DNA from 4 places in the Sporosarcina sp. resist genome. Region 1 is predicted to be linked to each of the others. Evidence: riboswitches for the same ligand, from Rfam matches in the RefSeq annotation. Region 1 holds a riboswitch; each other region holds the start of a gene.
What was found. Region 1 has a riboswitch for S-adenosylmethionine ahead of H7992_RS07825 (methionine ABC transporter ATP-binding protein). Riboswitches for the same ligand answer to the same signal wherever they lie in the genome.
Positions count from the first base shown of each region.

Region 2: linked by a shared signal. The riboswitch ahead of H7992_RS02860 (methionine biosynthesis PLP-dependent protein) and the one ahead of H7992_RS07825 (methionine ABC transporter ATP-binding protein) in region 1 are both predicted to bind S-adenosylmethionine.
Region 3: linked by a shared signal. The riboswitch ahead of H7992_RS02805 (bifunctional homocysteine S-methyltransferase/methylenetetrahydrofolate reductase) and the one ahead of H7992_RS07825 (methionine ABC transporter ATP-binding protein) in region 1 are both predicted to bind S-adenosylmethionine.
Region 4: linked by a shared signal. The riboswitch ahead of H7992_RS02845 (MFS transporter) and the one ahead of H7992_RS07825 (methionine ABC transporter ATP-binding protein) in region 1 are both predicted to bind S-adenosylmethionine.

Region 1 covers NZ_CP060287.1:1,550,856-1,558,920, reverse strand. The annotation lists gene H7992_RS07860 (AAA family ATPase) at 1-108, opposite strand, end outside; gene H7992_RS07855 (hypothetical protein) at 233-676, shown strand; gene H7992_RS07850 (DUF4181 domain-containing protein) at 891-1,175, opposite strand; gene H7992_RS07845 (hypothetical protein) at 1,398-1,703, shown strand; gene pepF (oligoendopeptidase F) at 1,814-3,646, shown strand; gene H7992_RS07835 (MetQ/NlpA family ABC transporter substrate-binding protein) at 3,814-4,626, opposite strand; gene H7992_RS07830 (methionine ABC transporter permease) at 4,644-5,315, opposite strand; gene H7992_RS07825 (methionine ABC transporter ATP-binding protein) at 5,305-6,318, opposite strand; SAM riboswitch class I at 6,424-6,534, opposite strand; gene H7992_RS07820 (pyridoxal phosphate-dependent aminotransferase) at 7,035-8,065, shown strand, end outside.
Region 2 covers NZ_CP060287.1:575,708-583,772, reverse strand. The annotation lists gene H7992_RS02905 (ABC transporter ATP-binding protein) at 1-108, shown strand, start outside; gene H7992_RS02900 (AI-2E family transporter) at 349-1,392, shown strand; gene H7992_RS02895 (methylated-DNA--[protein]-cysteine S-methyltransferase) at 1,430-1,942, opposite strand; gene H7992_RS02890 (bifunctional transcriptional activator/DNA repair enzyme AdaA) at 1,926-2,519, opposite strand; gene H7992_RS02885 (DNA-3-methyladenine glycosylase family protein) at 2,670-3,581, shown strand; gene H7992_RS02880 (DUF2812 domain-containing protein) at 3,839-4,339, opposite strand; gene H7992_RS02875 (PadR family transcriptional regulator) at 4,329-4,676, opposite strand; gene H7992_RS02870 (ABC transporter ATP-binding protein) at 4,826-5,557, shown strand; gene fetB (ABC transporter permease) at 5,554-6,309, shown strand; SAM riboswitch class I at 6,387-6,493, shown strand; gene H7992_RS02860 (methionine biosynthesis PLP-dependent protein) at 6,571-7,692, shown strand; gene metC (cystathionine beta-lyase) at 7,689-8,065, shown strand, end outside.
Region 3 covers NZ_CP060287.1:559,076-567,140, forward strand. The annotation lists gene H7992_RS02785 (FecCD family ABC transporter permease) at 1-800, opposite strand, end outside; gene H7992_RS02790 (FecCD family ABC transporter permease) at 797-1,795, opposite strand; gene H7992_RS02795 (ABC transporter substrate-binding protein) at 1,908-2,864, shown strand; gene H7992_RS02800 (hypothetical protein) at 3,132-3,329, opposite strand; SAM riboswitch class I at 3,769-3,877, shown strand; gene H7992_RS02805 (bifunctional homocysteine S-methyltransferase/methylenetetrahydrofolate reductase) at 4,037-5,908, shown strand; gene metE (5-methyltetrahydropteroyltriglutamate--homocysteine S-methyltransferase) at 5,954-8,065, shown strand, end outside.
Region 4 covers NZ_CP060287.1:569,045-575,430, forward strand. The annotation lists gene H7992_RS02820 (winged helix-turn-helix transcriptional regulator) at 1-304, opposite strand, end outside; gene H7992_RS02825 (pirin family protein) at 589-1,431, shown strand; gene H7992_RS02830 (flavin reductase family protein) at 1,530-2,027, shown strand; gene H7992_RS02835 (hypothetical protein) at 2,227-2,544, opposite strand; partial or broken gene H7992_RS24560 (hypothetical protein) at 2,680-2,889, opposite strand; gene H7992_RS02845 (MFS transporter) at 3,012-4,469, opposite strand; SAM riboswitch class I at 4,552-4,662, opposite strand; gene H7992_RS02850 (5-methyltetrahydropteroyltriglutamate--homocysteine S-methyltransferase) at 4,691-5,809, opposite strand; gene metC (cystathionine beta-lyase) at 5,856-6,386, opposite strand, start outside.

The DNA.
Region 1 (8,065 bases):
ATTCGTTAAATCCAACTCCGTTAGCGACTGAATTGAGGGTATAGAAAATGGATACTCCTCCTTTGAAAGTGACTCTTTATGAAGAAGCGTTATTTTTTTCAAAAACATTTGATTATAACCCCTTTCTACTAATTTCCCCGTGTGATTCTGCATAGATTATTAATGTACAAGCATGATCCCGTACATCTTCATCCGCGTATACTAAAGAAATGAATTACAGGAGGAATAGAACATGAAAATAAGAGCACTATTATCGATTGGCATTATGATTATAGGCACATATGCAATGACTCAACTTTTCCTAGGCTACGACAAGAAAGAGGTTACGAAGGTTCTTGGCACCACGGAATCTCAGTTTAGTGTAATGACCTTTTCGGAACCATCCCTTTCAGGTTCCTCCCCCAAAATTTGGAATATAAGTGATGAATCTGAAATTGAAAGCTTACTTGAATTCCTTCAAGATTATCATGTCCGAAAATTAAAACCTGAAAAAATTAATAAGGTTGATGATATCAATCAGTTCATTATTAATTTAACAGATAGTAATGGAGACAACTTTAGCATTATTGTAAATGAAGATCTAATCATCCAAAACTCTTCACTCTATTACGAAGTAGTTGATGGTCCACTAGATGTGGATTGGATTGTTCATTTTCTCATCAGCAATAAAATTTAACCTATCCAATACAGGGGGCAAGATAGTCATTCTATTCTTGTCCTTTTTAAAAAGACAATAAAATATAAGTTTTCTCCTTGAGCATTGTTTAGACTCAAGCGCTTTTCTTATGTGTTTATTTAAGTTGATCAATCAAAAAAATAGCTATCATTAATATGAACAAAAGAAATATGGTATAGATTTGTAGAATCCATTGTTTTGAAGGTTTATTGAATTACCAATCCATAAATCCTCTTACCATAGATACTAAAATCAGATAAGGTCCAAAAAAATAAACAAAGTTAAAATTTTCATACTTTGTAGCTAGAGTCACGGAGCCCATGATAGAACTAATAACAAAACCAATCATCAGGATTGCCAACGCGAAAAATTGAAGACTTTTTGCGCGATCATCCATAGTATTTGTCTTCTTTGTTATATGCAGCTTTCTTTTCAGAAATCGCTCTCCCAGCCACACTGCGATAATTAACACAATACCAATGATAATTAGTTCTTTCACTTTTCCTTGTACCCCATTCTTGAAATGAACTATTATAGTGAACAAATGATTCGAAGGCACCTAACTTCATAGCGAAATCAATTGGTTTCATTATTTCAACATATATAGACTGATACTCTTAACTAATTTGTTGTTCTATATTTATACTTACGTCTATATCCCTTAGAAGTTTCACATTTCGTATATACTTATGGGAAGAGTATTTTAAAGGAGCTAACTAACATGGAATTTAAAAACATCGATGAACAAGTCATTCAAAAATATCAACAAGATGAGCAGCTAATGATTCGGTTGTTTGTACAATGGTGTGCTAATAATGAAGTGAACCCGCATGAGTTATATAGCCGTGCATACCCAGACCAACAAGAAAATGAGACGATGAAGAAAATAGTTGAGGAAGCTAAATTTGAAGAAGATATCGACATTGATAACGAAACAATGCTGGATGTCCTACAACTTTTCGGCAATGATGATCTTGCTTTTATCCTAACAGATGAAATCGAACGTCTTTCAAAAAAGCAAAAATAACACATACTATCTGAAAGTTGTCAAAAAAGGGATTTGTTTTTTTACTTTTACCCTATTCTACTATATACTATTATTTAGTTCGACATCCGTAATAAAAGGGAGAGATTAGATTGGTAAAGAGTATGCCGCTGCGTTCAGAAGTAAAGACAGAAGAAACATGGAATCTGCAAGACCTTTTCAAAACAGAAGAGGAATATGATGCTGCGATAATTGAATTGGTAAAAGAAGTCGATGCATTTGCCGAAAAATTCAATGGCAACATTAGAGATGCTAAATCAGTAATAGAGGCATTGGAAGGCTTTGCGGCTGTTTATGAAAAAGTGGTTCCTGTTGGCACGTATACGAGTTTGTCATCAAGTACAGACCAAACGGATGACGAAGCACAAATGCGCTCAAGCAAGTTTGGTTCCACTGCCGCGAAAATAAACAGCAAACTATCATTCGTCAACAGTCAACTTTCTGAATTACCCATTGATGTTTTGGAAGATGCAATGAAACAGTCAGGTGATTTTAAAAATTACTTGGAGAAATTGATTCGCAAAAAAGAGTACCAATTGCATCCTGAAGTTGAGAAAACTTTAGCTGCCTTCTCTTCCACATTCGCCGGGCCATATGGCTTGTATAACACGACAAAAATGGTGGATATGGCATTTGATGATTTCGAAGTCGACGGGAAAAGTTATCCGTTAAGCTATGTGTCCTTCGAAGGTGACTGGGAGGGCGAAACGGATACCGCCAAACGCCGTGCTGCATTCGATGCATTCTCAGCTAAGTTAAAAGACTATCAACATACAACTGCAAAAACATATGACATGCATTTACAAACGGAAAAAACAACAGCTGACCTAAGAGGGTATAATTCGATTTTCGATTACTTATTATTCACCCAAGAAGTCGATAAATCCATGTATGACCGTCAAATTGATTTAATCACAAAAGAGCTTGCACCGCATATGCGAAAGTACGCGAAACTTCTGCAAAAAGTCCATGGACTTGATAAAATGACGTTTGCCGACTTGAAAATCTCGCTTGATCCAACTTACGAACCAAAAATCACCGTAGATGAATCGAAGAAATATATTGATGATGCCCTTGCTATAATGGGTACTGATTACATGGAGATGGTGGATCGTTCATACAAAGAACGTTGGATTGATTTCGCTCAAAACAAAGGTAAATCAACAGGAGCATTCTGTTCCAGCCCTTATGGCAACCATCCATATATCCTTATTTCATGGACAGGTAGTATGAATGATGTATTCGTCTTAGCTCATGAATTAGGGCATGCGGGTCATTTCTACAATGCAAATCGAGAGCAAAACGTATTCAATGCACGCCCATCCCTGTATTTCATCGAAGCACCTTCGACGATGAATGAAATGCTCGTGGCTAACCACCTATTAGAAAACTCAAATGATCCGAAATTCAAGCGTTGGGTCATTTCATCAATCGTTGCACGCACGTACTACCATAACTTTGTAACGCACTTACTAGAAGCTGCCTACCAACGAAAAGTCTATGAACGCATTGATGCAGGCGGAAGTGTCAACGCCGGTGTATTGAACAACTTGAAACGCGGCGTGCTTGAAGAGTTCTGGGGAGATGATGTGGAGATTAATGAAGGCGCGGAACTTACATGGATGCGTCAGCCACACTACTACATGGGCTTGTATCCATACACATACAGTGCTGGACTCACAATCTCCACTCAAGTATCTAAACGTGTCCTTGAAGAAGGTCAGCCTGCTGTCGATGAATGGCTCGAAGTATTGAAAGCTGGTGGTACAAAATCCCCTGCTGAACTGTCAAAAATGGCAGGTGTCGATATTACAACAGAAAAACCATTGCGTGACACAATCGCTTATATCGGTGATTTGATTGATCAGCTAGTTGTGTTGACGGAAGAAATTGAGGCAAACGAAACGGCTAACGTTTCACAATAAAAAAAAGCGCAAGCGCCTGTTCAGAGGCGCTTGAGTCTAGACGTGAAATATCAGCTTTCGCAGGTTATCCACTGTACAAGATTTTATAATTTCCTAGGCAGGAAGAACAAAAAAAGCTGACGAAACCGTAATGGTCTCGTCAGCTTTTTGACGTTGCTAGTTAGATTTTACTTCATCCACTCTGGTTTACCAAAGCCTTCAAAATCTGAATCAATTACTTTTTCAAATTCTGCTGATTCTACTATTTCAATAATATCTTTAGCAAATTGCTTATCAATGTTTTCCGTTTTTACTGCAACTACGTTTCTGTATATATCAAGCATGTCCTCTAGTGCTAGCGCATCTAATAAATTCATACTTGCAGCCAAGGCAAAGTTTCCAGGAACTGCCGCTAAATCAGTACCGTCAACTGAACGTGGAAGCTGACCCGCTTCGATTGGCTGAAACACCAAGTTCTTCTTATTCATTGTTACATCTTTTTCAGATACTTTTAGCACTTCTGCATTTGGATCTAATTCAATTAGACCTTCATCCTGTAACACTAAAAGGGCGCGGGCTCCATTAACAGGATCGTTTGGAATGGTAACTTTTGCTCCATCCTCAATAGCTTCAATTGTCTTGAATTTATTCGAATAAATGCCCATTGGAGCTGTTGGTACGATAATAAGTGGTGATAATTCAGCTTCCGTTTCTTTAACGACATTTTCTAAATAAGTCGTGTTTTGGAACAGGTTTGCATCAATATCGCCACTTGCCAGTGCATTGTTCGGCTGAATATAATCACTAAACTCAATTAGTTCAACTTTATATCCCTTTTCTTCAAGTCCAGGAATAATCGCCTTTTTCAACATATCACTATATGGTCCAGCGGTTGCACCAATTTTCACAGATTTGTCATCCGAAGCTTTTTCTTTGCCACCACAAGCAGCTAGTGCGGTTCCAACTACAAGTACTAATACAACTAATAGAAACTTTTTCATAATTTTCTCTCTCCCCATCATCGTTTATCAATTACTTTTGAAATCCGATCTCCTGCAAACTGAATTACTTGTACAAATAGTATTAATATCACCACGGTCACTACCATTATTGTATTGTCGTAACGATAGTAGCCGAATCGAATTGCTAAATCCCCGATTCCGCCACCACCAACAACACCAGCCATTGCTGAATAGGCGACTAAACTAATTACTGTAAGTGTCACGCCTTGAATAATACTTGTTTTTGCTTCAGGCAATAGTACATCTTTGATAATCATCCACGGAGTTGCACCAACAGCGATTGCAGCTTCGATAACACCTTTATCAATCTCTCTTAGTGAAGTCTCCACAATTCTTGCGAAAAAAGGGATTGCTGCCGCAGATAATGAAACACTAGCAGCCCCAGGGCCAATCGGAGTACCTACTATTAAAATCGTTAAAGGGATTAACGCGACGAGTAAAATAATAAACGGCACAGAACGGACCATATTGACGATAAAGCCAATAACTGAGTTCAATGCCCGATTTTCTAAAAATAAGCCTTTATCGGTAGTGAACAGCAAAATCCCTAGCGGAAGCCCAATAACAAGTGCGATAACGAGAGAAATACTTATCATATAAAGTGTTTCCCCAAATGCTTTTGTAATATCAGGCATTAACTCTATAACGTGTTGTAAATCAATTCCCATTGTCAATTACCTCCACTTGAGCAGCTCGTGATGACATATAGGCAATTGCCTTTTCTATTTCGTCATCCTCGCCTTTTAGTTCCATCAGGAAAGTACCGAGTGGCCTTTCTTGAATATATTCAATGGAGCCGTGTAGGAAATTACCTTGTATAGTAAATTGCTGCACAGTATCTGAGATAATTCCATCGCCTGCGACATCACCTTTAAACATGACTTTGACCAGTTTGCCCGTGCACTTGCTCAAAATCATTGACGGCACATCAAATGACACAACACTACTAATAAATTCTTTCGTTAATTCTTCTTGAGGATCTGAAAATATATCATATACTTGTCCTTCTTCAATCACTTTTCCATCTTGCATAATTGCCATGCGATCACAAATTTCTTTCACGACATTCATCTCGTGTGTTATTAGAACGATTGTAATCTGTAATTCTTTATTTATTTTCTTCAACAGCCTTAAAATAGATAGCGTCGTATTTGGATCTAATGCAGATGTTGCTTCATCACACAGTAACACTGAAGGATTATTCGCTAGTGCTCGGGCAATACCTACCCGCTGCTTCTGGCCACCACTCAGCTGCGCAGGATAAACATCCCGTTTATCAGAGAGGCCAACCATTTCTAGTAAGTCCGTTACCCGAGCGTTTATTTTATTGGCAGGCGTTTTGGCTGCCCGTAAAGCAAATGCTATATTTTCATATACTGTCTTTTGGCTGATTAAATAAAAGTGTTGAAAAATCATTCCTATTTTCAGACGTGCCTGACGGAGATTATTCCCCCGTAACTTCATCAAATTTAATCCATCTACTAAGATCGTTCCGCTCGTTGGTTTTTCCAACAAATTTAGACAACGGATAAGAGAACTCTTCCCTGCACCTGAGTAACCTACGATTCCGAAAATTTCTCCTGTGTTAATGTCGAGTGAGACATTATCAACACCAGTCACGATTCTCTCTTTTGTTTTGTATACTTTTGATACGTTTTGAATTTGAATCATGCAATTCTCCTCTTTCTATAAATAGAAGTACGAAATCTCAGATGTCTGACCATATAAAAATGCTTCTCTCATATATGAAAGAAGCACCGAAAATAAAAAGGTTTCAGCTCATCTTTCAGAATGAAATTCACTCTGTAGGAGTTAGCACCTTCCTTACATTACGCAAGGGGTTGCTGGACGTCATCGGGCCTATCCCTCAGTCTCTCTTGATAAGTACCATTATGTAATTATTTTGATTGATAAGTTTCATATTAGTATGTTCCAATAAGATTGTCAACATAATATGTTCTGATATATAACAATTTATTATCATTTTCATTTCATTCCATGTATACTGACAATAAGAAAAGCGGAAGGCGCCGTCTAGACGCGACAGGCATAAGTCGATCCAGGGGAAGGCAGTCTAGAGCGCGACGTCCTGTCGCAACGACTGCATACCTGCATCCTTGCAGGCACGACGTGGCGCTCTTTGCCACATAGCTGGATTGCTTTCAAGGAACCTAGCCTAAGTACGCCGCGTCCTGCGGCAATGGCTAGGTGACCCACATCCTTTGGGCCTCAGAGCGGCTGGCGCCTGGAGCTAGACAATAAGAAAAGCGCAAGCGCCTTGGTAGACCCGACAAGCGCTGGAGTCTAGACACTGCTCCAAGTGAAAAACTTATACTATCTTACTCTTTTACACTAAAGATTGGATTACATAGAAGAGAGGTTATTACATGGCACTATCAAATCGACTCAAGAACCTACCACCGCACTTTTTCGCATCACTTGTTCGAAACGTACAAGAAGCACTTTCTGAAGGACGCGACGTTATTAACTTGGGGCGTGGAAATCCCGATCAACCGACACCTCCACATATTATAAAAGCACTCCAAGAAGCAGTCGAAGATCCAACAACACATGGATACTCCCCTTTCAGAGGGACTGCCGAATTAAAACAGGCTGTTGCTGACTTTTATAAACGAGAATACGATGTTCATATTGATCCTAAAACAGAGGTAGCGATTCTATTTGGAACAAAACCTGGATTGGTCGAGTTACCCCTCGCGATTATGAACGAAGATGAATTACTTTTATTGCCGGATCCGGGATATCCCGATTATTTATCGAGTGTAAGCTTAGCCAATATTAAATACGATTTAATGCCATTACTTGCAGAAAACGATTTTTTACCTGATTACTCTGCTCTTTCCGATGAACAAAAGAAGCAAGCAAAATTAATGTATTTGAACTATCCAAATAACCCAACAAGCGCAACAGCCACACTTCCATTTTTCGAAGAAACGATTGCTTTGGCAAAAGACAATGATATTGCAATTTTGCATGACTTTGCCTATGGTGGAATCGGTTTTGACGGTGCGAAACCTGTCAGTTTCCTGCAAGCAGAAGGTGCAAAAGAAGTTGGAATTGAAATGTACACATTGTCAAAAACGTATAATATGGCGGGATGGCGGGTCGGTTTTGCCATCGGTAATGCCGATATTATCGAAGCAATCAGCTTATTGCAGGATCATTTATTCATAGATATATTCCCAGCAATTCAGCGCGCAGCAACAGAGGCATTATCGGGAAGCCAGGATTGTGTGGATGAGCTCGTTTCACTTTACGAAAGCCGCCGGAATGTCTTAATTTCCGAATGTAAACGAATCGGTTGGGATGTCATCGCGCCCGCTGCATCTTTCTTCGCTTGGTTACCTGTACCAGAAGGATATACAAGCGAATCATTCACCAAGTTACTATTAGACAA
Region 2 (8,065 bases), 980 kb from region 1:
AAACGAACGTTAATGGAAGATCAAATTGAGGAGGATAAATATCAACTATTGCAATCTGAGCTAATCGAGGTTTCAAAAGGACATTGGGTAGCCATCCCTATCAATTAAAATATGTTTCAAACTTCATTTATTGCAACAACTATAATATAATAAAACATGAGCTGAGGAGATATAACCTTTTCCGGTGTATAACTCCTTTTTCACAGCTAGTGCTGCATATTCGTTCGTAAGCTATTTTTTAAAAGAGATTTTCTAATTTATAATCTCTACAAATCATGGCAATACTAACAATGAAAGGTCTCATTTCTCGTTTTCACTTGTAATTATTTATGAAGGAGCTAAAGTCATATGAATGGGTTATTAGACATTTTCGAGAAAAAGGGACCACGGCGTATTCTTATTTTCGCTTTGATTATTTTAATTCTTTACAGCGTCAAAAGTATGATGAATATTATATTGCTTACCTTCATTTTCGCTTTTTTGTTGGATCGACTTATTGAGTTTACGCTCAAACGTGTACATTTTAACCGCAAGCTGCTAGTCATTCTCCTGTATACAGTGATTGTTGGCTTACTGACAGTTGGTGTTGTTAAGTATTTGCCTATAATCACAATGGAAATCAGTCAAATTATTGTAAGAATTACAAACTTCTATTCCACACCTCATGATAGTGTACTGCTCACCTACTTAGAATCCGTCATCTCTAGTAATCAAATTGCAGCCTATTTGGAAAATGGTTTTTCATTTTTGTTAAAATATTTCTCTGATATTAGTAAAACAAGTATTCAAGTCATACTTGCCCTCGTATTAAGCTTATTTTTCCTGCTAGAAAAACCACGGTTAATAGAGTTTACAAACAAATTTAAAGATAGTAAGATTGCTCCCTTTTACTTCGAAATTGAGTTCTTTGGTAAAAAGTTCACGCGTACATTCGGAAAAGTGATTGAAGCCCAATTTATCATTGCAATTGTTAATACAATATTGTCCGTGATCGTATTACTCATACTCGGATTCCCACAAATAATCGGTTTGGGAATTATGATTTTCTTTTTAGGACTCATTCCCGTTGCCGGGGTCATCATTTCACTTGTCCCTCTGACGATAATTGCTTTTACAATCGGAGGATTCCTGAAAGTTGTTTATGTTCTCATTGCAGTTATGATTATTCATGGCATTGAAGCATATATCTTAAATCCAAAACTGATGTCCTCCAAAACAGATTTACCCGTTTTTTACACGTTTATCGTACTGATTTTCTCACAAAACTTCTTTGGCGTCTGGGGACTCATTATCGGTATTCCCGTGTTTGTCTTCCTACTTGATATACTTGATGTCACGAATAAAGAACCTGCGAATCACATACCTGTTCCAAAAAGCAAAAAGACAAGGTGAGATTAACTTCTCCCTTGTCTTTTTTTATGTCGAAACACTATCTTTCCAGTTCTAGAAGTTGCTCTTTCATCTCTAAACCGGCCCTGAAACCACCTAACTTACCACTTTTCGCAATGACACGATGACAAGGAACAATAATTAAGACCGGATTGGCACCAATAGCGGTTCCAACAGCTCGTACCGCATTCGGCTTTTCAATCCGTTCTGCAATTTCCGAATATGAAACAGTCCGTCCGTACGGAATTTCTTGCAAGGCCTTCCAGACAATTTGTTGAAAAGGAGTACCGTGAAGATCGATTGGCAATGCAAAATCCCTGCGTCGCTCTTTCAAATAACCCATTAACTCAACTGCGTGTGGCTGTAAGATATCCGCTTCTTCTATCAGAACATGACTTGGAAGCCGTTTGTTCACCCACGCTTCCAGTTCTCCGAATGGTGCATTCGGGGTACCTATATAGCAAAGCCCCTCTGTCGTCGCAGCTATATACATATTCCATTGTGAGTGATTAAGCAATGTCCAATACACGTTATTTTTACTGTTCTTCTCCACTAACCTCTACCTCCTTCACTAGTTTTCGATATTGTTTTGGTGTTTGTCCAGTTTTCATTTTGAATAGCGTGATGAAATAGGACGGATTCCGAAGCCCCACGCTTACCCCAATTTCAGCAATGGATTTATCGGTTGTAGTAAGTTCAGACATCGCTTTCGTTATTCTGATCTTTTGGATATATTCAACAGGCGTCAGCCCCGTGATTCTTTTAAATGTTCGCTGAAGGTGATAAGGACTTCCATGGCACATGTCTGCAAGTATTTCTAACGTCAATGGCTCCTGAAAATGCTCGTTTATATATTCTCCAATTTGGATAGTCCATTCTTCATCAGGTAAACGCAGCCCACCCGGCTTACAGCGTTTGCAAGGTCGGAATCCATCTGCTAGCGCTTCCGCCGCATCATTGAAAATACGGACATTCTCTTTTTTTGGATCTCTTGATTTGCAAGATGGTCGGCAAAAGATACCCGTCGATTTCACGGCATAAATGAAGATTTCATCAAACCTTACGTCGTTATGTCTAATTGCTTGCCACTGTTCGTCAGTCAACTGCCTGACTTGTTGATGATCGCTCACGGAATCACCTCTTTCTCTTACCCTAAGTATACCTCCTCTATTTCCAAAATAAATGCTTTTCAGGACGTAACAGCAAGATAGCGAAACTTTTCCACCTGGGATTATGGTACAACTAAACATATAGATAAGATGCAGAGGAGATTTTTTAAAATGCTAGTTAATCAACAAGATCATTTGATAATAGCCGTTCCGAAAGAGTTCAATTTCAAAGAAAATATCAGCTATATGTCCAGGTCAAACAATGAGTGTATGTTTGAAATCCGTGATGGTAAAGTGATCAAGGCAATTCCAGTTGGGAATGAGATTCTATTAGTCGAAGTCAGCGAAAATACAGAGGGTAACCTTCTGGTTCGGTTTATAGAAAAATATACACCGTCTAGCGATAGCGTCCGGGATATGGTCGTCCATTATGTACGTGATTGGTTCGATCTCGATACTGATTTGAAACCTTATTATGAGATGGCGAAAAGGGATCCATTGCTTCAACAAGCAGTAAGTGAGTTTTATGGATTGCGAAACATCGGAATCCCTGACCTGTTTGAAGCGTTATGTTGGGGAATTCTTGGACAGCAAATCAATCTGACATACGCATATACGTTGAAAAGGCGCTTTGTGGAGACGTTCGGAAATTCGATTGAATGGGAAGGACAGTCATATTGGATATTCCCTGAACCAGAGTACATTGCGAAGCTTACAGTCGAGGATTTATCGTCATTAAAAATGACCGTAAAAAAATGTGAGTACCTGATTGGGGTTGCACAGCTTATCGCAGATGGAAGCCTATCCAAAGCTCAGGTATTGGGAACTGGGAACTTTAAGGAAGCGGAAAACATGCTTATCAAAATCCGCGGAATTGGGCCCTGGACTGCAAACTATGTCTTAATGCGCTGTTTGCGTTTCCCAAACGCGTTTCCAATTGCTGACGTCGGACTTCATAACGCCATCAAACATTTGACAGGAGCAGAAGAAAAGCCAACGAAAGAAGAAATTTTAAAGCTTGCTGCACCATGGGAGAACTGGGAGTCCTATGCGACGTTTTACTTGTGGCGTTTTCTTTACTAAGATCAAGTAATTTCATGATTGGTTATTCAATCACCTCCCCTTGGAGATAAAATAGAAGGGCAAACTCAAATTGTTTGCCCTTCACTTTTTTATTAAATCATCTCGCTTTATTTACCAAGGGGGTTTATCTTCATTCGATAATCCAATCATATATATAGAAAAGAATATCGCTAAAACAGCGGTTAAAATCAAGGTTGTAATGACGATTGGTGAATGAATTTCAAATAGTACTTGCTGAAATAAGCATCATTTATTAGTCAATAAAAATCAATTTTTCTCTTCAAGGAAATAAAAACGTACAAGTACAAAAGAATAACAAGCATAATGATAACCGTCATAATTATTTGAGTCAACTGACCTTTCCACGTCAAAAACAATCCAATTTGCGATGTTAAAAAGATTATAAATAATATCAGATAAAATTTCATCATCCGCTGAAACGTTTCTTTTACTGACTCACCATCAGAGTAAATCTTTTTTACCCCTGACTCATTTGCTTCTGTACGAAAATAATGAAATTGCTTTAGAGCGCTGTCTACATATTGCCAACCGGCATCTTTACATAGTTGCATATACTCTTCATTCGCATCCCGGAAATCAATTTGATAGACATATGATTCATTAGGATTTTCATCGAAGGTATAGGTAAATAATCCATACTTTTTAAAATGAAATCCTTGGCGTGACATATCCGTCAGCCACTGCTCTTCTTTATCAACACTTGAAGCAAGAAAAATCTTGAACCTTTTAACAGTCATCTTCTTCGCCCTCCATTTCTTTTATGATGCTCCTGGCGTTTTTCACAAGTGATTCAAGCCTCTTAAACTCAAGCTGAAGCACTTCTTTACCTAAGGGTGTCAGCTGATTATACTTGCGGCGTTCTGCATCATCTATGTCTACTTTTTGAATGATTTTCTGCTTTTCTAATTTTCCTAGTGCTCCATATAATGTCCCGGGACCCATTGTAACTTCCCCCCGACTTATTTTTTCTACGTCCTGCATAATGGCATATCCATGACGTACTTCCCTTAAGGACAGTAAAATATAATATGTTGCCTGCGACAATGGTAAAAAACTTTCTGGCTGTTTTATCATTCTTTCACCTTCTCACTATATCGCTTATCGCTATATCGATTAACGATATAGTAACAAACATTTTTTGGAATTGCAATAGATTTTCCTTGCATGACAAAACTACCTAGATTAGAATTATTATAAATAAGAAACTGGTAGGAGAGAATGTAATGTCCAATTTTTATAAACCCGCCCTACACTTTCATGACGCCAATTATTCCATTGGTGACGTACATATTTTAAAAAATATTACGGGCTCCTTTCCGGAAGGGAAAATCACAACGCTCGTCGGCCCTTCTGGAGCAGGAAAAACAACATTGCTTAAATTATGTAACGGGCTGATCTCATCTACTTCAGGAGATATTTTCATTCACGATAAACTCATTTCCACATATGAACCCGTTGAACTACGCCGCCATGTCGGAATCGCACTTCAAAGCGCACCAATGATTAAAGGCACCGTCTATCATAACTTAGCTCTCCCTATGGAACTTCAAGGTAAAAAATTGCCTGAACAGGATGCCATTAAAATTCTAGAAGACGTCGGATTAGATGTGCAATTTTTACATCGTAAAACCAATGAATTATCCGGTGGTCAGCGTCAAAAAGTATCCATTGCTCGCACACTAATCAACCGCTCTGAAATCCTATTACTGGATGAAATCACATCCGCCTTGGACCGAACATCTTTACATGAAATCGAAGAATTAATCGTCAAGATTAACCGGGTGTATGGCACAACCATCATCTGGATAACACATAATTTAGAACAAGCCTTATCAATTGGAGATTACACTTGGGTTCTAATGAATGGTCAAGTCATTGAAACTGGCGAAAGTGACTTATTGAAATCACCAACAAATGAATTTGTGAAGCAGTTTGTGCAAGGAGGCGTAGAATGAGCTATCTTACGTTATCCATTACACTTATATTTGTAATCATACCTTTACTACTATCAAAGACTCTACGTTTAGATTTGGAAAAAGACACAATCATTGCGACAATTCGGTCCATTATCCAATTGCTTATGGTCGGCTATATTCTTAAATTTGTCTTCGATTCTGAAAACATATTGTACATTTTGTTAATGGTTACATTAATGATTGCAGCGGCAACACAAAACACCCGTAAGAAAGGAAAAGCAATCAAGGGAATCACTTGGAAAATCGCGGTCACATTACTTTTTGTAGAAGTACTAACCCAGAGTATTCTACTAGGCTTTCAAATCGTACCGCCAACCGCACAATACATCATTTCAATTAGCGGCATGGTGATTGGCAACTCAATGGTGCTATCAATCCTATTCCTTAACCGGTTCACAGCTGAGATTGAAACGCATCGTGATGAAACCGAACTCATCCTTTCTCTCGGTGGAACGCCAAAACAGGCCATTCATAGACAACTCATCAACGCAATCAAGGCAAGCATGATCCCGACAATCGAAAGTCAGAAGACAATGGGCTTGGTTCAACTTCCAGGTATGATGAGTGGTCAAATCATCGCAGGTGCGGACCCCATCCAAGCGGTTCAGTTCCAATTGCTCATCATATTCCTATTATTGACGACCGCTGCAGTGACAAGTGTATTGCTTGGCTTTTTATCATATCCAAGTCTATTCAATCAACGGATGCAGCTGCTGAAAGACAGATTTTAATAATTCGCTCTTGTTTTATTTTCCATGTCATGATAAAGTTATTGAAATTGTTCTTTTCACATAATTCCATAATTTGATTCTTATCAAGAGAGACCGAGGGATTGGCCCTATGACGTCTCAGCAACCAGCCTGTTCAGGTACGGTGCTAATTCCTTTAGGTGTTCATTTCCCTAGAAGATAAGAAGATAGTCTACGATATTTCGGGGACCCTCTTCTTATAGAGGGTCCCCTTTTGTAATCTAAAAGAAAAGGGTGACTACAATGACAAAACAAAGTTTGAATACAATCCTAGTCCAATTAGGCAACAACAGTGATCCGAAGACGGGCGCTGTCAACCCTCCGATTTATTTATCAACTGCGTACAAACATAAGGGGCTCGGTCAATCGACTGGCTACGACTACACACGGACAAAAAATCCAACCCGCTCCATATTGGAAGATGGAATTGCAAACTTAGAGAGCGGTGATGCAGGGTATGCATGCAGTTCTGGTATGGCGGCGATTCAGCTTATCTTAACGCTGTTCCGTCCTGGAGATGAATTGATTGTCCCAGAAGATATTTACGGTGGCACATATCGCTTGCTCGAACAGTATTCCGACGTTTATTCAATCGGTACAACGTATACGAGTTTCGCCGATGTGAACGAGACCGAAAAGTTGATCACTTCGAAGACAAAAGCGCTCTTCATAGAAACACCGACCAATCCACTCATGCAAGAATTTGATATTCGGCAGTATGCAGAACTGGCTCAAAAGCATGATTTACTGTTGATTGTTGACAATACATTTTTAACGCCTTATTTCCAGAGACCGATTGAATTCGGGGCTGACATTGTCATGCACAGCGCAACGAAATATATCGGTGGACATAACGATGTCCTCGCGGGACTTGTCGTTGCAAAAGGTGAAAAACTTTGCGAACAACTTGCCGCCAACCATAATGCTATCGGCGCAGTCCTCTCCCCTTCCGATTCTTGGCTAATCATCAGAGGGCTGAAAACACTGCATTTAAGAATGAAACAGCATGATGAAAACGCGAAAATAATCGTCAATTATTTGAAAGATGAACCACTTGTTACGGACGTTCTCTATCCAGGAAAAGGTGGAATGCTATCATTTCGGCTGAACGATAGTGAATCGGTCGGGCCATTCCTTGAAAATCTGCAGCTCATTACATTTGCGGAAAGTCTTGGTGGAGTGGAAAGTTTCATCACTTACCCTGCAACGCAAACACATGCCGATATTCCTCGTGAAGAACGAATACGACGTGGCGTCTGCGACCGACTTTTACGTTTCTCTGTCGGAGTCGAAAAGGCTGACGATTTGATCGCAGATTTGAAGCAAGTGTTTGCAACTTTGAATAGCGGGGTGCTACAACGATGAGTTTGAATAAAGAACGGTTGGAAACGACTATTATCCATGCTTCGACCCGCGGAGATTACGAACAAAAAACAGGTGCTGTCAACGTTCCTATCTACTTATCTTCAACGTTCCATCAGGAAAGCTTCGATGCATTCGGGCCGTATGATTATAGCCGTTCGGGCAATCCAACGAGGGATGCGTTGGAAAAAACGATTGCCTCACTAGAAGGCGGTTCGCGCGGATTGGCCTTCGCTTCCGGAATGGCTGCCATCTCAGCTACATTTATGCTCCTTTCTTCGGGTGACCATATCGTGGTTACCGAAGATGTCTACGGCGGCACATACCGATTCGTAACCGAGGTATTACCGAAATTCGGTATCGACCATACTTTTGT
Region 3 (8,065 bases), 990 kb from region 1:
CCCGTCAAGGCGGCACAAAGTAAAAGGAAAATAATTCGGTTCTTTTGAACTGGGGATCCAGCACTTTTCGCCAAATCATCACCAAGTTCTAAAACGTTCATTTCCCTCGTCATGGCAAGCGTGATGAAAAAAAGAATAGTAATCCATATCGCAATCATTCGAACTTCAGTCCAATTTGAACCGTAGATACTTCCAGTGATCCAAATATTCGCTTGGCTCGCCTGATGGATTGGTCCAACAAGCATAAGTACGGTTGTTCCAGCATGCATAAATGCTGAAATTCCAATCCCTATAAGTAACATTCGGAAGGGGGCAATGCCGTTTTTCCAAGATAACGTGAACACAATCGCGGCTGTAATCATCGCACCACCGAAAGCAAATAACGGCATCCAATCTTGACTCACTGTTAGCGCATTACTTTCATTTGAAAACAATGCTAGAAATAATACAACTGCAAATGAAGCTCCTGCCGTAATCCCAATGATATCTGGGGAACCAAGAGGATTTCTAGATACACTTTGCAAAATGGCGCCCGCTGTCGCTAAGCCGATTCCAACTAAAATGGCCATCATAATACGAGGTAGCCGAAATTCAAAGATAATCGTTTGATCAAAAGACTCACCAATACCCAAAATAACTTTTAAGACATTTAAAGGTGAAATGAAAAACTCACCAGAACTCATCGATAGAATAGCTACTAACCCTAAAAGCAACGTTGCAATCATCGTTGTAAACAAAGATTTCTTATCTAAAATAAACGAAGCAACATTTCCTATTCGAACTGTCACTTTATTTTTCATGCCCCAAATCTCCTTCTTGCCACATAAATAAAGAATGGAACACCGATTAATGCAGTCATGACTCCAACCGGCACTTCCTTGGGCATTATAATGTATCGGGCTGCAATATCAGATACGAGTAAGAGAATTCCACCGTATAATGCACAAAATGGAAATACCCACTGGTGTTGGATCCCGATGAATGATCGAACGATATGAGGAATAATGATTCCGATGAAGCCGATAGGACCCGCAATTGCTACAGAAATACCTGCTAATACAACTACAATAAGAGAAAAAACAAATTTTAATAGCACTACATTCTGACCTAATCCAGACGCAACATCGTCACCCATTGCTAGTAGGTTCATTTGCTTCGCCAAAACAAAGGCTACCAGCAATCCAATCACCATATAAGGCAATCCTGTAATTAATAGACCGATAGGCCGATTGGCTACGGAACCTGCGAGCCAAAATAATACTTGATCGAGTGCTGTTTCGTTAATTGTTAGGAATCCTTGTGTCATGGATGAGAATAAAGCGGAAACTGCTGCTCCTGCTAATATAAGCTTCATTGGCGTTAACCCTTCTCTGCCAATACTACTTAAAACAAAGACAATCCCGAAGGAAACGGCCGCTCCGACTAATCCGAACATCATATAAGATTGGAGGCTTTGTACTTGGAAGAACACAACCCCAATTACGACAAAGAAAACAGCACCAGCATTAATACCTAGAATACTTGGAGAGGCTAATGGATTTTTCGTTATGGATTGCATAATTGCACCTGAAGTGGCTAAACAAGCTCCAACAGCTGCAGCAATTAATGCACGTGGTAAGCGTACATTTTGAATGACAAGATGTTCAGTTGATCCGTCATTTTCTTTAAATGCGGAAAAGGCAGTGGACCAGCTTGTATCTGTATAGCCGTATACAATACTAGAAAAAAAACAAAGAATGAAAACTAAACTACTTACGATAAGAGCAATCCACTTACCCCTTGATGTATGTATCATGACTTCCTCACTTCATTGAGAATTATTTTCAATTCACTGTTGACATGAAATATATTAGCATATAGCATACTAAGTGTAAATGATTTTCATTCTCAATTAACAGGAGGAAATAATGTACATGCGAAAAATATCATCCCTCATACTTATTATGAGTATTCTTGTATTAGCGGCTTGTGGGGCTACTAAGGAGTCAAAAGATTCAGGTGAAAGTGCACAACCAGCTGATGTAGAAACATATACTGTCGATCATGCAATGGGAAGTACAGATGTAAAAGGAACACCAAAACGCATTGTAATCTTAACAAACGAAGGTGCTGAAGCCCTTCTATCAATGGGAATTCAACCTGTAGGTGCAGTTCAATCACCCGCTGAGAAAATTTGGTATGATCATATGGACATGACAGGTACTGAATCTGTGGGTATTGAATCAGAACCAAGTTTAGAAAAGATAGCATCTTTAAAACCAGATCTGATCATTGGGAATAAAATGCGTCACGAAGCAGTTTACGAACAGTTAAGCAAAATTGCCCCAACTGTTTTTGCAGAAACGCTTCGCGGGGATTGGCAGGAAAACTTTAAATTATATGCGAAAGCAGTAAATCAAGAAGAAAAAGGTAACGAGGTATTAGGTGCATACAATAATCGCGTTGAAACAATCAAGACTGAATTAGGGGATCAAACAAATAAAAAAATATCAATGGTTCGCTTTATGGCGGGAGATGTACGCATTTACCATAAAGATTCCTTCTCGGGTGTGATTCTAGATCAACTTGGATTTGCGCGCGCAGATGGACAAGATGTGGACGATTTTGCTGAAAAAGGCCTCACGAAAGAACGTATTCCAGCTATGGATGGCGATGTGCTCTTTTACTTCACTTATGAAACTGGAGATAACGAAGCTACGAAGCTTACAAACGACTGGATTGAGGATCCATTATTTAAAAATCTAAATGTCGCGAAAAGTGGAAACGTCTCACAAGTAAATGACATCATTTGGAACACTGCTGGTGGTGTATTAGCAGCGAACTTAATGCTGGATGATATTGAGGAGTATTTCTTGAAAAAGTAATTTAAATGGAATGAAATAATAAAAAGATGAAAACAGAAAACAGCCCGATGATGCGATATTTACTCGCTTCACTGGGCTGTTTTTTTATACATAATTTACTGTTCAGCTGCGTCTTCTTTAGGATACTTTATCACAAACGACGTTTTGGTGTTCTGATGTGGCCGAACTGCAAAAAACTAACTAGTAAATCGTAAGCATACAAATCAAATAAAAAAGGTATGTATGGTAGGAGCCCAAACATACCTTGAAGTATCATTAATTATCCGGCTACTGGAACATCGTGATTAATAATACGATGGCTCCAAGCAGGATTGAAATCCATGCCAATGCTTTTTGTGGAGAAGCTAAACAGACTAAGCCTAAAACGAGTGCGCCACCACCTAACCAATAAGGAGCATAAAAGAACCCTATAGCCGCTAAAATTATTGCTAACCAACCAATCCAGATGCCCAAGGAAGTTTTCAAGTCAATGACCTCCCTTCAATTTGATGGGAACAACAACTGAGTAAACGGGTCGTTCGTTATTGTTCTTATAGTTTATTATATGCAGGGTTACAGAGGGGACAGTGGTTAATGGACTCATTATTAATATTATTATTATGTGCATTTAGCTCACTTAGGATGGGGGAGCAAGAGCGGCGGGTTACGCAATCAATTCTGGAAAAGGATCAATTGACAGAAGTGACTTATTGGTACCTTGATTGACCTATTTAAGCTAAGAGGGACGTAAGAATTTAAATGAAGGATGGCGAAAGGCTGTTTAGCAACTATGTTGTTTAAAGTGACAAGCAATAGTCTGAATCTGTGAAATAAATTAATTACTTTCCAAAAAGGTGTTGCTAATTTTCCAACAATGATGTAAAGTCTGTAATAACGTAACTAAGCAAATCCAATTTAATAGTTTTTCTTATCTAGAGAGGTATAGGGACTGGCCCGATGACACCTCAGCAACCGCCATTTTATGGCATGGTGCTAATTCCAGCAAGTTGATAACACGACTTGGTAGATGAGGAGAAGACTTATTCAGATTTAGAGTCTACTTCCTTTATTCAACATAGGAAGAGGCTCTTTTTATTTTAACTAATTTTCCCATTAAGTAACATATTTTGAAGAATGATGAAGAGAGTTTCCGGAACGGGACTTTGGGAAAGTGAAAGGAGCAAGTGATAGTCGTGAATTTACTAGATACTATGAAAGAACGAATTTTGATCGGTGATGGTGCAATGGGAACTCTACTTTATTCTCACGGTGTGGATCTTTGTTTTGAAGAGCTGAACTTGACACATCCAGATCAAGTGCTTCGCATCCACCAAGCCTATATAGAGGCAGGTGCGGATATTATTCAAACTAATACGTATGGTGCGAATTATATCAAGTTAGCACGTCATGGGTTAGAGGACAGTGTAAAAAAGATAAATAAAGCCGCAGTTCAAATTGCGAAAAACGCAGCGGGTAAAAATACGTTCGTCCTTGGAACTATCGGGGGTATTCATGGATCTCGAACATCCATTGGAACAAAGGATGAAATCAAGCGCAGTTTTAGGGAACAACTATATTGCTTACTTCTTGAGGGAGTGGACGGCCTACTTTTAGAAACTTATTACGATTTTGATGAATTAACAACCGTGCTCAAAATTGCACGTGAGGAGACAGATATCCCGATTATTACGAATGTTTCAATGCATGAGGCGGGGGTGCTCCAAAATGGGATAGAGCTCATAGATGCCTTACAGCAGTTGGAGGATTTAGGTGCAGATATAGTAGGCATTAACTGTCGCCTTGGCCCTCACCATATGCTGAAGTCTCTAGAAACTGTGCCGTTGATGAAGCGTGCTTTACTTTCGGTGTATCCGAATGCTAGTTATCCAGGATATAAGGATGGGAAACTTTTTTACGAAAATGAGCCTGAATATTTCGAGAAGTTCGCACTGAGTTTTCGGAAGGCAGGAGTTAGTTTAATAGGAGGATGTTGTGGGACGACGCCAGAACATATTAGGGCCCTAGTGAAAGGACTTACAATTCGGGAACCAATTCAAGAAAAGCTTGTTAAGAAGAAGGAGGTAAAGACAGAGGTTGTGGAGTCTGAATTGAAGGAATCTCAACCCCCAACATTGCTTGAAACAGTGAGAAAAAGACATTCGATAATTGTTGAACTTGATGCGCCCAAACATTTAAACACGGGCAAGTTCTTTGAGGGGGCTCAGGCGTTAAAGGATGCAGGCGTGGATGCCATTACACTGGCTGATAATTCCCTAGCGACGCCAAGAATTTGCAACGCTTCAATGGCTTCTCTTGTTAAACAAAAGATTGGTGCAACACCTTTGGTCCATATTACATGCCGAGATCGCAATCTAATTGGATTACAGTCACATCTCATGGGATTACACACACTGGGTATTACTGAATTGCTAGCGATTACGGGGGACCCTACGAAAATTGGTGATTTCCCCGGAGCAACATCCGTTTTCGATGTGACATCCTTTGAATTGATTCAACTCATAAAGCAATTCAATGAGGGCATTTCAAAGTCTGGAAAGTCATTGCAACAGAAAACATCCTTTACTGTGGCAGCGGCCTTTAATCCGAACGTGCGTCATTTAGATCGTGCTGTGGAGAGATTAGAGAAAAAAATAGAAGCAGGAGCCGACTATTTTATTACCCAGCCTATCTATAGCACGGAGAAGATAATAGAAGTATACGAGGCAACAAAACATATTGAGACGCCAATTTATATCGGAATTATGCCGCTGACCTCATCGCAAAATGCCGAATTTCTACACAATGAGGTACCAGGCATTAAGTTGACGGATCAAGTACGTGCAAGAATGGCTTTATCTGATGGTAATCGTGAGCAGTCTACGAAAGAAGGTTTAGAGGTTTCGAAAGAATTGATCGATGTGGCGCTGGAGCATTTTCATGGCATCTATTTAATCACTCCCTTTATGCGCTATGACATGACTGTGAATTTGACGGAGTATATACACGGTAAAGTGGACGTGATTGTAGCAAGGGAGGTGGTCCAAACCGAGAGTATCGTGTATTAAAACAGGTTGAAAAAATACAATAAAAAATAAAGGGGCTAACATACAATGGTAAAAGTACAAAGTTCAACTAGTGGATATCCAAGAATCGGTGGAAAACGTGAATGGAAAAGGGCGTTGGAAAGTTTTTGGAATGGGGCAACATCAGAAGAACAGCTACTGAAAACAACGGAAACGCTTCGTTTAGAAAGTCTACAGAAACAAAAAGAATTCGGTGTTGATCTAATTCCGGTTGGAGATTTTTCATTATACGACCATGTGCTGGACACATCTATTATGTTTGGTGTCGTACCAAAACGCTTCGAGTATGCGGGTGGTAAAGTACCTTTGGAAACATACTTTGCAATTGCGCGTGGAACTAAAGATGCGGTTGCCTCAGAGATGACAAAATGGTTTAATACAAATTATCACTATATTGTTCCGGAACTAGAAGGTGTAACGCCGCAATTAGTAGAGAACCGCCCGCTCGCTTTTTATAAGGAAGCAAAAGAAAAGCTGGGTATTGATGGCAAGCCGGTTATCCTAGGCCCAGTTACATATATTAAACTGGCAAAATCTTTTGGCGAAGAGAATTTTTCTACTTTATTGCAACAGTTTACGCCGTTGTACATTGAAGTATTGAAAGAGCTTGTAGTGGCAGGCGTTGAGTGGGTTCAGATTGATGAGCCGATTCTTACAAGTAAGTTGACAGAAGAGGATTTCCAACATGTGCAACAGGCATACGCAGCAATTCATGAAGCAGTGCCACAATTAAAGATTATCCTACAAACTTATTTTGAAAAAGTAGCTAATTATGAAGCGGTTGTTGCGCTGCCGGTACACGGATTTGGTTTAGACTTTGTTCATGGCGATTCGCTTGAATTGCTACAAAAATATGGTTTCCCTCAAGACAAAGTACTTGCGGCGGGTGTCATTGATGGTAGAAATGTGTGGAGAGCGGATCTGGATAAAAAAGTAACACTATTAGAAGAAATTCAGTTACATGTTGATAAAAGCCGTTTGATTGTTCAACCTTCCTCTTCACTTCTTCATGTTCCTGTCAGTACGGAAACTGAAGAGAAATTGGATCCAATTATTAAAGGCGGTCTGTCATTCGCTGATCAGAAGCTTGCTGAAATTGTGCTCCTTAGTCGGGGGATTCACGATGGAACTGAAACGATTGCGACAGGACTTGAGGAGAGCAAGAACGCACTTGCTCGTCTAAATAACTCGAAGTATCGGCAAAACGTTGAAGTGAAAGAAACGATTGAAAATCTAACTGAGCAAGATGTAAATCGCTCATTGCCATTTGCGAAACGAATTATCGAGCAGCAAAAACGTTTTAATTTGCCTCTTCTGCCGACAACGACAATCGGGAGTTTACCGCAGACGCCAGAAGTAAGACAGACAAGATCTAAATGGCGTAAAGGAGAAATTACAAACGAGGCCTACGAGCAATTTATCAAAGATCAGATTGACAAATGGATTGAAATTCAAGAAGACATCGGCATTGATGTTTTGGTCCATGGTGAATTTGAAAGAACAGATATGGTTGAATACTTCGGTGAAAAGTTCGAAGGATTTGCAGTATCACAGTTTGGCTGGGTTCAGTCTTATGGTTCGCGTTGCGTCAAGCCACCACTCATTTTAGGTGATGTTGCGTTTAGTGAACCAATTACTGTGAAAGAAAGTGTATATGCTCAAACGTTAACGACGAAGCCTGTAAAAGGTATGCTGACGGGCCCTGTAACGATTTTGAATTGGTCCTTTGTCCGAGATGACATTCCACGTTTCGACGTATTGAACCAAATTGCATTTGCACTTCGTAAAGAAATTGAAGAGCTTGAAAAGAACGGTATTCGCATGATTCAGGTAGATGAACCTGCGCTTCGAGAAGGTTTACCGTTGGATCAAGATAAACGTGAAAGTTACTTAGATGCTGCTGTCTATGCATTCAAATTGGCAACTTCTTCTGTTGAAAATGACACGCAAATTCATACGCATATGTGTTACTCGGAATTCAGCGGTATTATCAAATCCATTAGCGCGCTGGATGCAGATGTTATTTCAATCGAAACGTCAAGAAGTCATGGCGAAATTATCGCTGCATTTGAGAACAATACGTATGATAAAGAAATTGGCTTAGGCGTTTATGACATCCACAGTCCACGTGTTCCAAGC
Region 4 (6,386 bases), 980 kb from region 1:
GACCGGTGCCCCATTCGTGCATAATTGCTAAGATGGGCTGTAAGCTTTTTCCGTAATCCGAGATAGAATACTCAACTTTCGGGGGGACCTGTGGATAGATGACTCTGTTAATAATATCTTCATCTTCCAATTCCCTTAATTGCTTGGTTAACATTTTTTGGGTAATCCCTGGCATTAATCTTTTTAATTCACTAAACCTCTGAGTTCCTTCAGTAAATAAATGCAGTAAAATGATTGGTTTCCATTTACCTACTAAGATACCTAAAGCTTCGTCAACTTTACATAGTTCAGGCTTTATCCCCATAATAACCTCCATTAGTATCTTTTTGTATACTATAGCACTTTCAAGTGTGTACTTCACATTTTGGTGAATTTATTCCATAATAACATATATAGTGATCCATTACTATTCGGTAAAATTTAGCTATATATGCTGAACAAATGAACAGTTTTCTAAACTTAGCGAAAGCACCTTACAAGGGGCAGCTGAAGCCTGTCTTAGGACGGGGCACTCCTTAGCACCGTTGCTAATACAATGGGATCTTTTAATTCAACATATACAACCAAAAACAGAAGGAGGAATTTAATATGAATAATAAATCGGTCTTTTCAAGGGGAATCAGAAGTGTAAGGGATGTCGTTTATCAGGAACACTCGCCAACTCATAAAGTAGGATTGGTCATTGAACCGGGAAACTGGGAAGAAGTCGATCCATTTCTATTGATGGCTGAAGACTTTTTCGTGCGTGGAACATTTGGCATGCATCCACACCGTGGTATTGAAACTGTTACGTACGTCATTGATGGGACGCTAGAACACTTTGACAATAAGACTGGGGGAGGAGAACTACATCCAGGAGACGTTCAATGGATGACAGCGGGTAAAGGAATCATTCATACAGAGGATCCGGCTGTTGGGGAAACGGTTCAATCCCTGCAACTGTGGGTCAATCTTCCAAGTGATAAAAAAATGACGGAACCGCGTTACCAGAACATGCGTGCACAAGATATGTCGGTCCGTCATGAAGACGGCGCTACGATACGTGTCTTTTCCGGTTCTTCGGAAGGTGTTACGGCTGACACGAAAAATCACGTGCCTGTTACGATGGTTGAATTGATCATTGAACCCGGTACCACTGTTACACAGGACCTTCCCGGCAGTTACAATGGATTTCTGTATATAATAGAAGGAATAGGGACATTTGGCAGTGAAAGCGTGGAGGGGAAGAAGGGGCAGGTTCTCTGGTTGGAACGTGGAACAGATGAAGAACAAACTGAAGTGAAGATTCACGCAGAAGAGAAACTGCATATCATGTTATATGCAGGTAAGCCTGTCGGAGAAAAAGTAGTAGCTCGCGGCCCGTTTGTGATGAATTCAGAAGAAGAGATTATGCAGGCCTATAAAGATTACAGAGAAGGAAGATTCGAGTGAACATGTACCAGTGAATTTAGTGCGGAATCACAAAGTATGAAATATTCTAATAGATTTGATATGATTTTAAGTGAAATAAGAAAATGGGAGTTGCTGATATGGGAAGTAAGATAGAGCAGGTAGCGAGTTTTAAAGAAGCAATGGGGAATTACCCGACGGGAGTCACTGTCGTTACAGCATTTGATGCAGATAAAAAACCGATGGGATTAACGGTCAATTCATTTGCATCGGTATCATTAGAGCCTTTACTAATTTTATGGTCCATTGATAAAAGAGTATCCACTTATAGTGACTTTCTAGATGCTGAAAAATTTTCGGTGAATATTTTGGCAGCAGATCAAAGTGAGTTATGTACGTTATTCTCGAGCAGGGTTGCTGATCGATTTAGTCAATGTGATTGGAAAGAATCGGATTTAAACCTACCAGTACTTTCAAATTCGCTTGCGGTTTTACAATGTAAGACGGTGCAACAAATTGAAGCTGGAGATCATACGATATTAATAGGCGAAGTATTAGATATTCAGAATGAAAGTAAAGAACCACTTCTGTATCACCGTAGAACTATAGGTGCAATTCCAGAAGAATTTTATAGCTGACAGTGTCTATACAATCTTCAGTGTAGAAAGGCGTGTCATCAGTTTAATCTACTGATGACACGCCTTTTTTTCTTGAAAAAGAGGCTCTGTTAAAGTTTAATGTTGATATAGGGAAAAATTAGAACTTCCAATTATCCGGAAGTTCTAATTCGTAGTACAGCCTTCTTATACTAATGTGCCCATTTATGGAAAATAATTGTTAGGGATAAATTTCTTCTTTTTTGCTATAAATTTCATAAGCAAAATAGCCAACTAATAAACCTATCCCAGGTCCCCAAGCAATTGCAGATAGTAAGGGAATTAGGGAAAATATGTTTAAAAGTACAGCAATAGCGAATCCAATCATCATTCCGAATGGTATTAAACTATCTAATAAATTTTGAGCACTTTTTGACTTTTTCTTACCAAGCGTGCCTTTCTTATACTTATGTTTCATTCTTAGAATTACAAATACTGCAATTCCACCCACTATTACAATGGGTAGTAAAATACGCACAAATTCCAAAGTTGAGCCCATATTATAATCCCTCCTTTCTTTTGCTTTTGAATTGATTCAATTTTAACATAGTTTATTCCATTAAATGGTCCGTTAGTTGAATAAGAACTACTTTTTATAGTGCGAATCCTATATATGTTGACATAAAGAATCCACTCAACAACGCTCGGCTACCCCTATGAGGCGCCTTCGCTGGAGATTATATAGAACCATTAGTTCAACATATATAGGTGCATCATAGGTTTCTGTATTTTGTGTTAGATTTCCTCTGATAATCAAGTCATTCAAAGTGACTTCATTTCTCTGATATTGGCTACTTTCTAATACTTGAAACCAAGTGAGATAGTTGTTCAAATATTTAGTTGCAGATCACCTGGAATAGTGTCTAGCCCCACGAGCCATTGCCGCAGAACATCGCGATCTTAGCCTGCCTACTTCCTTTGATTGAATTATGCCTGTTGCATCTTAAAGGGCATCTTGCGCTTTTCTCAAGCCAAGGATACAACGTTCTTGCGGACCGCCTTACTGGAGATGGCTAGCACTAGAACTAGGCCCGCCGCCATTAATGCGCCATCGAGTAGAAGTGGCAAGCCCCAGCTGCCGGTGTTATCTCGAATGACTCCGGAGACGACAGGTGAGAGAACTGCTCCGATTTCTCCAATCAAATTGAGCATTCCAAACATGGATCCTCTGCTTTTTTCGGGCGTCAAATCGGAAGCCAGAGCATGTGCCACCGGTTGCAATGCAAAAAAGAATAATCCGGAGACAAACAAAATGACAGACATAACGATGGGGTTGTTATTGCCCATCATGACATAGACTGCAAATATAAAAATAGTTACAGTCAGTACAGCGGTTAGTACAGCAAGGACGTTACGTCGCCCATTTGGACGATTGGCCACTATGTCAGAAATTTTGCCGCCAAGAGGAAAACCAATGATTCCGGCCAAACCATTAAACGATGCAATCAAAGCGGCAGCCATTAACGCACCGCCACCGAAATCTTTGACGATAGAGACGGACCAAAATCCGTAAAACCATAGATGCCACATGATAGGGATAAAGAACAAGTACAATAAGAAAAGATTCTTATTCGCTATTAACGGTTTTATTTCAGACTTCTTCGTTGTGTATAAATAAAGTATTAAGAGCGGACAAAGTGCAACAAGAATGACCGCAATCGCGATAGAGGATAGACCTAGTTTGACGGAAAAGTAATAGATGCCCATCACTATGACAAGAAAAACGGCTGAGTACATGGACATGTACAATAGCCCTTTGCTAAACTGTGCTTTAATACCAGGTGAAGACAAATCTACAGAAGCACTTGAATCGTTTTTGGGCTTCATATATTTAAATAGTAGGAGTGCAATAATGAGTGTAATTGTTCCGGTCACGAAAAAAGGAAAGCGCCAAGCCCCTTCACCCATTAATGGTTCTGCGACTGTAATAAGATAAGGGACGCCAAGTGTGCCCGCTGTCAGACCAACAGAAAGTCCGGTAAGCGCCACGCCCATTCCTAATCCAACTTTTTCAGGAGGTGTATGATAGGCAATATAAGAGCGGTCATTCGAATAAAAAACGCCTTCGCCTAGCCCGAGTAGGACTCGGAAAAGAATAAATGCAACAAGGCCTCCCACCAAACCCGTTAATAAAGTGGCGATTCCAGCCCAAACAATACTTAAAATGATAATAGCACGATAGCCAAACCTGTCCCCAAAGTAGCCACCAGGAAATTGCATTAACATAAAACCGGCAAAAAATAAACTACCAATCAATCCGCCAATTCCATGGGGGTTTGCCACGACTGCAAAAAAAGAAACTTCATTTTCAATCATATATGTAATGATCGGCCCAGTTGCAACCCGGTCAACGTAAGAAACAAACCAACCTAAAAATAACAAGCCCCAAATCGTATGATATCTTTGCAAACCTTCCTTTTTCATTTCTCACACTTCCAATTCTATTGTTAATAAAACAAAATGCCCCTCCACTGTGTTAGTAGAGAGGCATTCGAGAGAAAATACCCTCTCATTTTCCAAAGCATAGTGCTTTGCAGGAATTAGCACCTTATCAACATGATTGTTGAATGGTTGCCGGGTTTCATAGGGCCAGCCCCTCCACCGCTCTTCATAAGAGTTTTATTAGCCTATTTAATTTGTAAAGGTTACTGCCAAACGTCTTGCGCGATAGTTACAACATGACGAACTTTTTCCCATTGTTGTTCTTCAGTTAACTGATTACCTTCTTCTGTTGATGCGAAGCCACATTGTGGGCTTAAGCATAGTTGATCTAAAGGAACATACTTTGAGGCCTCTGCTATTCTTGCTTTAAGCTGTTCAGGGGCCTCTAATTCGCCGAATTTAGAGGTGATCAAGCCTAATACGACGAAAAGGTCAGGGCGATTGACATGGCGCAACGGTTCAAAACTGCCGGAGCGTTCGTCGTCAAACTCAAGGAAAAGACCGTCAACATCTAATCCGCCGAAAATTGTTTCGGATACATCCTCGTAGCCACCACTAGAAAAATAGGTCGATTTGAAGTTGCCGCGGCAAATATGCATCGTCACGAGCAAGTCGGCAGGCCTTTTCGCGATGGATTCATTGATGGCACGTGCCGATAGTTGTACAAGTTTGTCAGGATTTTGCCCCTTCGCTTTCAATGTTTCCCTTCCTTCTTCCGATAAGAAGGAAGCCCAAGACGTGTCATCGATTTGAAGATAACGACATCCCTCATCGTACAGTGCTTGAATTACGTCTTGATAGGCTGTAACCAAGTCATCAAATAACTCTTCGTCATTTGCATAGATGCCTTCTTCGAATGTCGCTCTGTGAATCAGCATATTCGGGCTTGGAATCGTGAATTTTGCGACTGCATCAACTGCGATACTTTTCAGGAACTTGAAGTGTTCAATCATGTAATGGTCGCTAAACCCAATTTTTCCTGTCACTCTAATGCCGTGTGCTTTCGTTACAACACCATTGAATTGGAGTCCTTTATCTGTTTCGAAAAACTCAACGCCGTCAAAGCCAGAAAGGAAGTCAAAATGCCACCATTTACGGCGGAATTCTCCGTCCGTCACAGAATTAAGTCCAGCTTCTTTTTGCTTTTCGACGAGCTTTGTAATTTCTTCGTCTTCGATTGTGCGTAATTCCTCGGCAGTGATATCACCGGTTTCTCTTTGCAAACGCGCCTGCTTTAGGCGTTCTGGTCTTAAAAAGCTCCCGACGTGATCTGCTTTAAATGGTGCTTTCGTCAAAGTTTGTTCGGCTATAGGTTTTGTCAATTTAAATTCCTTCTTTCCAATATAATAATGTTTTCTTTAATGGTACTTAATTAGGTATGGCAACTTTTTCACTTGTTTTAATCAAGGCTTGATCAAAATCGGCAATCAAGTCATCGACATGCTCGAGTCCAACAGAAAAACGTAGCAGACCATCGGTAATACCACGTTTCTCCCGTTGTTCTTTAGGCATGGCGGCATGGGACATCGTTGCAGGATAGGAGAGAATTGATTCAACTCCGCCTAGACTTACTGCGAAAACGGGTATCCGAACGTTTTCAACAAAGGCCTTTGCTGCATCTCTGTTTGGCAAACGGAAAGATAAGACAGCGCCTGGACTTGTCGATTGTTTCGAGTGGATTACGTGTCCTGGATGACTTGCTAACCCTGGATAAAACACCTCTTCTACTAACGGGTGGTCGTTCAAGTACGAGGCTATTTTACTCGCCGATTCGGATGACTGTGTTAAACGGGCACCTAGCGTTTTAATTCCTTGAATTAACGCGTAAGAATCTTGTGCGCCTAGAATAGAGCCGAAAGAGTTTTGAATGAATGCCAATCGATTGCCAAGTTCTTCCCC